Regions from separate parts of the Cellulomonas sp. CW35 genome, predicted to be linked through region 1. Evidence: riboswitches for the same ligand, from Rfam matches in the RefSeq annotation. Region 1 holds a riboswitch; the other holds the start of a gene.
What was found. Region 1 has a riboswitch for thiamine pyrophosphate ahead of ACT17Q_RS00750 (thiamine ABC transporter substrate-binding protein). Riboswitches for the same ligand answer to the same signal wherever they lie in the genome.
Positions count from the first base shown of each region.

Region 2: another riboswitch for thiamine pyrophosphate. It lies ahead of thiM (hydroxyethylthiazole kinase); the one in region 1 lies ahead of ACT17Q_RS00750 (thiamine ABC transporter substrate-binding protein).

Region 1 covers NZ_CP199000.1:170,406-175,079, forward strand. Annotated here, with positions in the region: gene ACT17Q_RS00735 (hypothetical protein) at 1-481, opposite strand, end outside; gene ACT17Q_RS00740 (phytoene desaturase family protein) at 637-2,163, shown strand; gene ACT17Q_RS00745 (DUF4235 domain-containing protein) at 2,198-2,467, opposite strand; TPP riboswitch at 2,539-2,653, shown strand; gene ACT17Q_RS00750 (thiamine ABC transporter substrate-binding protein) at 2,732-3,886, shown strand; gene ACT17Q_RS00755 (ABC transporter permease) at 3,888-4,674, shown strand, end outside.
Region 2 covers NZ_CP199000.1:2,063,841-2,068,514, reverse strand. Annotated here, with positions in the region: gene ACT17Q_RS09480 (ExeM/NucH family extracellular endonuclease) at 1-1,739, shown strand, start outside; TPP riboswitch at 1,933-2,028, shown strand; gene thiM (hydroxyethylthiazole kinase) at 2,022-2,966, shown strand; gene thiE (thiamine phosphate synthase) at 2,963-3,679, shown strand; gene thiD (bifunctional hydroxymethylpyrimidine kinase/phosphomethylpyrimidine kinase) at 3,676-4,674, shown strand, end outside.

The DNA of each region.
Region 1 (4,674 bases):
GCTCGTGCCGTTCACGCGTCTCGCCGTCCATGGTCCACGCGGTCCGCTCGACCGCCGCCGAGGTGAACGCCGCGGGGTCGAGACCCGCGAGGCGCAGCCACGCGACGACCTTCTCGCGGCGGGCGCCCGTGGGCAGGTCGCGCAGCTCGGCGAGCTGGTGGGACGTCGCCGCGAGCGGCGCGTCGGCCGGCATCGGGACGGTCACGCGCACGCCGTCCGTCCCCGTCACGACGAGCCGCAGCGACGCGCCGTCCGCGGTTCGCACCGTGCTGAACAGGCGGAACGCGGTCACCGGCCACGCCTCGGCCTCCACCAGCGCACCCAGCGCGATGACGCCCAGCACGGTCCACGTGACCGCTCGGGCGCGGCGCCGTGCCCGCGCGTCCTCGCGCAGGTCCTCGTGCAGGTCCTCCCGCACCGTCGCCGCGGTGGGCTCCCGGCCCACGCCGTCCGCCGCCCCGCTCAACCCGTCCCCCCGCACGTCACCGTCCGCCCCCTCGGCCGACGGGACGAACTCTGCCAGACGCCGCGCACCGGACGGGCGGCTTTCGCGCCTCGACCTCGCGCGCCGCTCGCGCGCCCACGCGCTCGCCCTCGCGCACGCCCACCGCTCGCGGGTCGCGCCGTGGTGGTTGGATGGCGGGGTTCCTGGACGGGCGAGGCGAGGGGTCGCAGGTGCGCGGGCGCGGCGAGGGTCACACCGAGGTCGTCGTCGTGGGCGCCGGACCCAACGGCCTCGCGGCCGCGGTCACGTGCGCGCGCGCCGGGCTCCAGGTCACGGTGCTCGAGGCGCAGCCCGACGCGGGCGGCGGTGCGCGCACGCTCGACCTGGGCCTCGCGCCGGGCGTGGTGCACGACGTGTGCTCGGCGGTGCAGGCGATGGCGTGGGCGTCGCCGTTCTTCCGCGGTTTCGACCTGGCCGCGCGCGGCGTCGAGCTCCTGACCCCCGAGGTCTCGTACGCGCAGCCCCTGCCCGGCGGGCGGTCGGGCCTCGCGTACCGCGACCTGGACCGCACGGTGGAGGCGCTCGGCGAGGACGGGCCCGCGTGGCGTGCGCTCGTCGGGCGGCTGTCGGAGCACTGGCCGCACGTGGTGCGGCTCGCGCTCGGTGACAAGCGCTCGGTCCCGCCCGGCCTGCTCCCCGGCGGCGTGCCGAGCGCGGCGGCGTTCGGGTTCGCCGTGCTCGAGCAGGGCACCCGTGCGTGGGACCGGCGGTTCTCCGGGGACCTCGCACCCGCGCTGCTCACGGGTGTCGCGGCGCACGCGAGCACCCCGCTGCCGTCGCTCGCCGCGGCCGGGACCGCGCTGCTGCTCGCGTCGCTCGCGCACGCCGGGTCCGGCTGGTCCATCCCGCGCGGCGGCTCGCGCGCCATCACCGACGCGCTGCGCGCCGACCTCGAGGCGCACGGTGGTCAGGTCCTCACGGACCACCCGGTGCGCACCGCGGCCGACCTGCCGGGCGCGCACGCCTACCTGTTCGACACGACGCCGCGCACGGTCGTCGAGGTGCTGGGCGACGAGCTGCCCGCTCGCGCGCGGCGGGCGCTGAGCGCGTTCCGGTACGGCGACGGCGCCAGCAAGGTCGACTTCGTGCTCTCCGGGCCGGTGCCGTGGACGGACCCCGAGGTCGCGCTCGCGGGCACCGTGCACCTGGGTGGGACGCGCCGGGAGATGGCCGACGCCGAGGCGCAGGTCGCGCGCGGGCAGCACCCCGAGCGGCCCATGACGTTGCTGAGCGACCCCGCGGTGGTCGACGAGACGCGCGTCGTCGACGGCCTGCGTCCCCTGTGGACGTACGCGCACGTGCCCGCCGGGTCGGACGTCGACGTGACCGAGGCGGTCACCGCGCACGTCGAGCGGTACGCGCCCGGGTTCCGCGACCTCGTCGTCGCGAGCCGGTGCGTCCCCGCCGCGCGGATGTCCGGCCACAACGCGAACTACGTCGGCGGGGACATCGCGTCCGGCGCGGTCACCATGTGGCAGATGGTCGCGCGGCCCACCCCGCGGCTCGACCCGTACGCCGTCGGGCTCGACGGCGTGTACCTGTGCTCGGCCTCGACCCCGCCCGGACCCGGCGTGCACGGGCTCGGCGGCTGGTTCGCGGCGCGGCGCGCGCTGCGGGACGTCTTCGGCATCACGCAGGCGCCCGACCTGCACCCCTGACGCCGGGGCGCCGGGCGACGGGACGGGGGCCGGCTCAGTCGGTGATGTCGGTCTTCACCGCGAAGCGCGCCGTGCCGCGCGTCGCGAGCGCACGAGCGACCGCGACCGCCGCACCGGACAGCGCCGCGGCCACGAGGATCTCCGCGAGCTGCGAGTCGCCCGGGTCCTCCGCCTTCGGCGGCTTGTGGCCGCGCGCGGCCTGCCAGGACTGGGCGATCACCTGGTTCGCCGCCCACGCCGCCGCGGCGGCCGCGGCGAGTCCGACGAGCTTCGCGAGGACGGGGGTCGAGGGCTTGCCTGCCATGGACGCCGACGCTACCGCCCACGGGCGGTCCGCGCGCGCCGCTCGGCGTCCGGGCGCGGGTAGCATCGACCCCTGAACGACAGGGGAGCGCCGGGCTGACACCAGGGCGCTGAGAGTGCGGGACAGCCGCAGACCCTCGAACCTGATCCGGGTGATACCGGCGTAGGGAGTCGGGACTTCTCACCTCCGCCTCGTCGTGCCGGGGTCCTCGGTGCGACGAGGTGGTGGACCCCTCCTCGCAGACGACGCCAGGAGGCAGAACGCATGACCGGTCCGACGGTGCGCGGCACCCGCGCATCCCGACCCACCCGCCGCACGGCCGCGCTGCTCGGCGGCCTGCTGGTCCCCGCGCTCGTCCTCGCGGGCTGCGCGATCGCGGACGAGAGCACGCGGCCGGGCAGCACCCCCACCGCGGGCACGACGGGGACGGCCGGCGCCGACCCGTCCGCCGAGCTCGGCGGCACCGTCACCCTCGTGACGCACGACTCGTTCGCGCTGTCCGACGGCCTGCTCGAGAAGTTCACCGACGCCACGGGCGTCGAGGTCCAGGTGGTCCAGCCCGGCGACGCCGGCGCGCTCGTCAACCAGCTCGTCCTCACCAAGGACGCGCCGCTGGGTGACCTCGTGTACGGGATCGACAACGCGTTCGCGTCCCGCGCCCTCACCGAGGGCGTGCTCGAGCCGTACCGGTCGCAGGGCGACGCTGCGGACGACGCGATCGGCTTCGCGGTCGAGGGCGACGACGCGGGCGCGCTCACCGCGGTCGACTTCGGCGACGTGTGCCTCAACGTCGACGAGCAGTGGTTCGCGAAGCACGACCTGCAGCCGCCGACGACGCTCGACGACCTCACGAAGCCCGCGTACGAGGACCTGCTCGTCGTCCCCAACGCGGTGACCTCCTCACCCGGGTTCGCCTTCCTGCTCGCGACCATCGGCGCCAAGGGTGACGAGTGGCCGCAGTACTGGCAGGCGCTCGTCGACAACGGGCTCAAGGTCGCCGACGGCTGGTCCGACGCGTACTTCACGGACTTCTCCGGCGGGGGCGGCGGCGGGCCGCGGCCCATCGTGCTGTCCTACGCGTCGTCGCCGCCGTCGACCGTCCCCGAGGGCGGCGACGAGCCGACGACCTCGGCGCTGCTCGACACGTGCTTCCGGCAGGTCGAGTACGCGGGCGTGCTCGCGGGCGCCGAGAACCCCGCGGGTGCGCGCGCGCTGCTCGACTACCTGCTGTCCTACGAGGTGCAGGTCGACATCCCCGGCTCGATGTACATGTACCCCGTGAGCTCGCAGGTCGTGCTGCCCGCGCAGTGGACGCTGTGGGCGCCGCTGGCCGAGCACCCGTTCGAGGTCGCACCGGGCGACATCGCCGCGAACCGCGACGTGTGGCTCTCGACGTGGTCGCAGACCGTGATCGGCTGACATGACCGCGACGACCGAGCTCCCGCGCCCCGTGCGCGACGCACCGACCGTCGGGCCCGCGCGCCCGACGGCCCGCGTGCGCGTGCGGGGAGCGGGGCTCGGTCGGGGCGCGGCCTGGACCGTCGCGGTCCTCGTGCCGCTCGCGTTCCTCGTCGTCTTCTTCGCCTACCCCGTCGCCGTCATGGCCGGACGGGGGTTCGTGAGCGACGGGCGGCTCGACCTGTCGGGGTTCGCGGACGTGTTCGCGCGTCCTCGCACGTGGCGGATCATCGGGCAGACGCTCGCGCAGGCCGGCCTCGCCACGACCGTCAGCGTGCTGCTCGGCGTGCCCGGTGCGTACGTGCTGTACCGGCGGCGGTTCGCGGGCCGCGCCGCGGTGCGCGCGCTCGTCACCGTGCCGTTCGTGCTGCCGACCGTCGTCGTCGGCGTCGCGTTCCGGTCGCTGCTCGTCGAGAACGGGCCGCTCGGGTTCCTGCACCTCGACGGCACGTTCGCCGCCGTCGTCGCGGCGCTCGTGTTCTTCAACTACGCGATCGTCGTGCGCGGCGTCGGCGGCATGTGGGAGCGCCTGGACCCGCGCGCCGAGCAGGCCGCCCGGGCGCTCGGCGCGACGCCGTGGCGTGCGTTGCGCACCGTCACCCTGCCCGCGCTGACGCCCGCGATCGCGTCCGCCGCGTCGCTCGTCTTCCTGTTCTGCGCGACCGCGTTCGGCACCGTGCTGGTGCTCGGCGGGCTGCGCTACGGCACCGTCGAGACCGAGATCTGGGTGCAGACCACCCAGTTCCTCG
Region 2 (4,674 bases), 1.7 Mb from region 1:
GTCGCGACGACCGCGCGAGCGAGTCGACGCTCGGGAACCTGGTGGCGAACGCGCTGCGCGACACCCTCGCGGAGGACCGGTTGGGCGGCGCCGACATCGGCGTCGTCAACCCGGGCGGGCTGCGCAACGAGCTGCTGTACGCACGCTCGGGCGCCGAGACGACGGACGGTGTGGTGACGTACGCCGAGGCGAACGCCGTTCTGCCGTTCGTCAACAACCTCTGGACGACGACGCTCACGGGTGCGCAGGTCCGCACGATGCTCGAGCAGCAGTGGCAGCGTGACGCCGCGGGCAACGTGCCGAGCCGGCCATACCTGCAGCTCGGGCTCTCCGACAACGTGTCGTACACGTACGACGCGAGCCTGCCGGAGGGCAGCCGCATCACGTCGGTGACGATCGACGGCGAGCCGCTGGACGCGGAAGCCGACTACCGCGTGGGGACGTTCTCGTTCCTCGCGACGGGCGGCGACAACTTCCGGGTGTTCACGCAGGGCAGCGACACGCGTGACTCGGGTCTGGTCGACCGGGACGCGTGGATCGCGTACCTGCGGGCGCACCCCGGCCTGTCGCCCGACTTCGCGCGGCACGCCGTGGCCGTGAGCGACGCACCCGAGTCGGTCGAGGCGGGCGGCACGCTCGGGTTCGAGGTGTCGCACCTGGACCTCACGAGCCTCGGCTCGCCGCGCAACACGAGCCTGGACGTGCGGCTCGACGGTGAGTCGATCGGCACGGCGACGGTCACCGGCGGCGCGGCCACGGTGTCCGCGGTCGTGCCCGCGGGCACGGCGGCGGGGGAGCACGAGCTCACGCTCGTCGCGAGCCCCAGCGGCACCACGGTCCACCTGCGGCTCACGGTCGAGCCGGCGTCGTCCGGGCCGACCACCACGACGCTCACGATGACCGGCGACCCGGTCGCGGGCGCGACGCAGACGCTCGTCGCGACCGTGACGCCCGCGGGTGTGACCGGCACGGTGACGTTCGTCGACGGGAGCACCTGGCTCGGGACCGTCCCGGTGAAGCTCGGCCGGGCGAGCCTCGACGTCCGGCTGGGCGGGGGTACGCACGCCCTGCGGGCGGTGCTCGTCCCGGTCGACGAGGCATGGGAGGGGTCCGAGGGCTCGTTGTCCGTGACGGTCGCGAAGGCGACGTCGACGACCACGCTGTCCCTCGACCGGACGACCGTGTCGTTCGGCGGCACGGTCACCGCGACCGTGACGGTCACGTCGACCGGGGGCGCTCCCACCGGCGTGGTCCAGGTCCGCGAGGGCGCGAGGGTCCTCGGGGCGGGCACGCTCACGGGGTCGGGCGCGACGGCGACCGCGACGGTCGTGCTCCCGCGCACGCTCGCGCGCGGCACGCACACGCTCACCGCGGTGTACGGCGGCTCGGCGGACCTGACCGCCTCGACCTCCGCGCCCGTGCGGCTCACCGTCACCAGGGCGACGCCGACGATCGCGCTGTCGACCGCGTCGTGGACCGTCACCCGTGGCACGCGTCCGACCATCGCGGTCACGGTCGCCGGGGTGGCCGGTGCCCCCTCGCCGACCGGCAAGGTGACGCTCGAGGCCGGCGGCCGTCCGCTCGTCGCGACGCTCCAGAAGGGGAAGGCGACGTTCCGGCTGCCGGCGGTGACCCGTGACGTGACGGTCCGGGCCAAGTACCAGGGCGACGACTCGTACGCCTCGGTGTCCGCGGTCCGGACGCTCGTCGTGAAGCACGGGGGGCACGGCCGCCGCTGACCCGAGGGACGCGGCAGCCAGCACGCTCGAGGGGCGTCCGACCACCACGGTCGGGCGCTCCTCGCGCATGCCCACCCGTGCGGCCCACCGGCCGGTCGGCTCGCCCGGTGGTCGTCGTCGACGCGCCTGCCGACGCGCCGTCCGGTGGGCGGACGGGGGGCGGACGGCGGCGGTGCGCGCGGGCTAGCCTGGCCGCACTGACACGGGGTGCCCTGCACGCAGGGCTGAGATCACACCCGCCGAACCTGATCTAGTTCGTACTAGCGAAGGGATGTCATCTCCATGACGTCTGCCGTCCCACCCTGCCCTCCCGCCGACGAGCGCGCCGACGAGCGCGCCGACGAACCCGGCGGCGCCCCGCCCCTGAGCCCCGGCAGGCTCGCCGCCGACGCGGCGCAGGCGCTCGCGGCGGTCCGGGCACGCACGCCGCTCGTGCAGTGCCTCACCAACGAGGTGACGACGAACCTCGTCGCCAACGCGCTGCTCGCGGTGGGCGCCTCGCCCGCCATGACCGCGGTCCCGGGCGAGGCCGAGCAGCTCGCGGCCGTCGCGGGCGCGGTCCTGGCAAACCTCGGCACGCCCGGTCCCGACCTGCGCGCGTGCCTCGAGCCCGCGGTGACCACGGCGCGGCGCGCCGGCGTGCCGTGGGTGCTCGACCCCGTGGCCGTCGGGGTGCTGTCGGTCCGCACGCGGCTCGCCGAGCAGCTCCTGGGTGCGCGGCCCGCGGTGGTGCGCGGCAACGCCAGCGAGGTCCTGGGCCTCGCGGGGCTCACGTCGTCGGGACGGGGCGTCGACGCGTGCGACGCCGTCGAGGACGCGCGCGAGGCCGCGGTCCGCCTCGCGCACGCGACGGGCGGCGCGGTCGCGGTGTCGGGCGCGGTCGACCTCGTCGTCGCGGGTGACGTCGCCGTGCGCGTGTCGGCGGGGGACCCCCTGCTGACGGCGATCACCGGCGCAGGGTGCGCGCTCGGCGCGCTCGCGGCGGCGTTCGCCGCGGTCACCGACCCGCTCACCGCGGCGGTCGGCTCCTCGCTGGTTCTCGGGCTCGCGGCGGAGCGCGCCGCGTCGGTCGCGCGCGGTCCGGGCTCGTTCCAGGTCGCGCTGCTCGACGAGCTGTACGGGCTGCGGCCCGAGCACGTCGTCGGGCTGGGTGACCGGCTGGTCGTGGAGCCCGCGCGCATCGGCGCGCCCAGGGCCGCGACCGCGCCCGTCGGGGCACCCGCGTGACCGGCGCGGCGGGTGCGTCGCGGCGCCCCCCGTTCCCGGGCGGTCCGTACCTCGTGCTCGACGCGGACGTGTGCGCGGCGGCCGGCCGCGCCCCCGCCGGCGTCGCGGCGGCGGCGGTGCGCGCGGGCGTCGGCGTGGTGCAGGTGCGTGCGACGCGCGCGGGGGTGCGCGACCTGGTCGCGCTCACGACCGCGGTGGCGGAGGCCGTGCGCACCGCCGGACCCGCGCTGCTCGTCGTCGACGACCGCGTGGACGTGGTGCTCGCGGCACGCGCCCGCGGTGCGGTCGTGGACGGTGTGCACGTCGGCCAGCGGGACCTGGAGGCCTCCGACGCGCGTGCGTTGCTCGGCCCCGACGCGGTCGTGGGCGTCTCGGCGGCACGACCGCACGACGTGCGCGCGGTCCCGGCCGACCTGGTCGACTACGTCGGGAGCGGGCCGGTGCGGCTGACGCCGACCAAGCCCGACGCCGACGTCGCGCTCGGCCTCGACGGTCTCGCCGCGGCGGTCGCGAGCACCCGGCTGCCGGTCGTGGCGATCGGCGGGCTCGACGCGCGTGACGTCGACGCCGTGCGGACGGCCGGCGCCCACGGGCTCGCGGTGGTCTCGGCGGTGTGCTCCGCGCCCGACCCGTCCGCCGCGGCCGCGGAGCTCGTCGCCGCGTGGCGGCGGTCGGCGAGCGGCACGGTGGCGACGCCGGCGGGTGCGCGGTGAGCCCGTCGCGCGTGCGCGCGCTGTCCATCGCCGGCACCGACCCGACGGGCGGCGCCGGGATCCAGGCGGACCTCAAGTCGTTCGCCGCGCACGGGGCGTACGGCATGGCGGTCGTGACGGCGCTCGTCGCGCAGAACACCCGCGGCGTGCGCGCGGTCCACGTCCCCGAGCCGGAGTTCCTGCGTGCGCAGCTCGAGGCCGTCAGCGACGACGTCACGGTCGACTCGGTGAAGATCGGCATGCTCGCCACGCCGCAGGTCGCGCACGAGGTGACGGCGTGGCTGGACCGGCAGCGTGCCGCGGGGCGTTCGCCCGTCGTCGTGCTCGACCCGGTGATGGTCGCGACCAGCGGGGACCGGCTCCTCGACCCGGAGGCCGAGATCGCCGTGCGCGAGCTCGTGGGCCGCGCGGACCTCGTGACGCCCAACCTGCCCGAGCTGGCGGTGCTCGTCGACGAGCCGCGCGCGCAGTCGTGGGCGCAGGCGCTCGACCAGGCGACCCGCCTCTCCCGCGGGTCGGGGACCACGGTCCTGCTCAAGGGCGGGCACCTGGGCGGGCCGACGAGCCCGGACGCGCTCGTCGGCCCGGACGGTGCGGTCGTCGAGGTCGCGGCGCAGCGCGTCGCCTCGACGAGCACGCACGGCACGGGGTGCTCGCTGTCGGCCGCGGTCGCGGCGCTGCGGCCCGCGCGCGACGGCTGGCCGGAGGCGGTGCGCGAGGCCAAGCAGTGGCTCACCGGGGCGATCGCGGCCGGGGCGCGGTTGGAGGTGGGCGCGGGCCACGGCCCCGTCGACCACCTGCACCACGCGCCGGGGCTGGGCGCCCGGCCGTTCACCGCGCAGGTAGCCGGTCTCGTCGCCGACGCCGTCGAGCGGTCGCAGGACCTGCCGTTCGTCCGGGCGCTCGCGGACGGGTCGCTGCCGGTCGGCCGGTTCGAGGAGTACGTGCGGCAGGACGCGCTGTACCTGACCGGGTACGCGCGGGTGCTCGCGCGG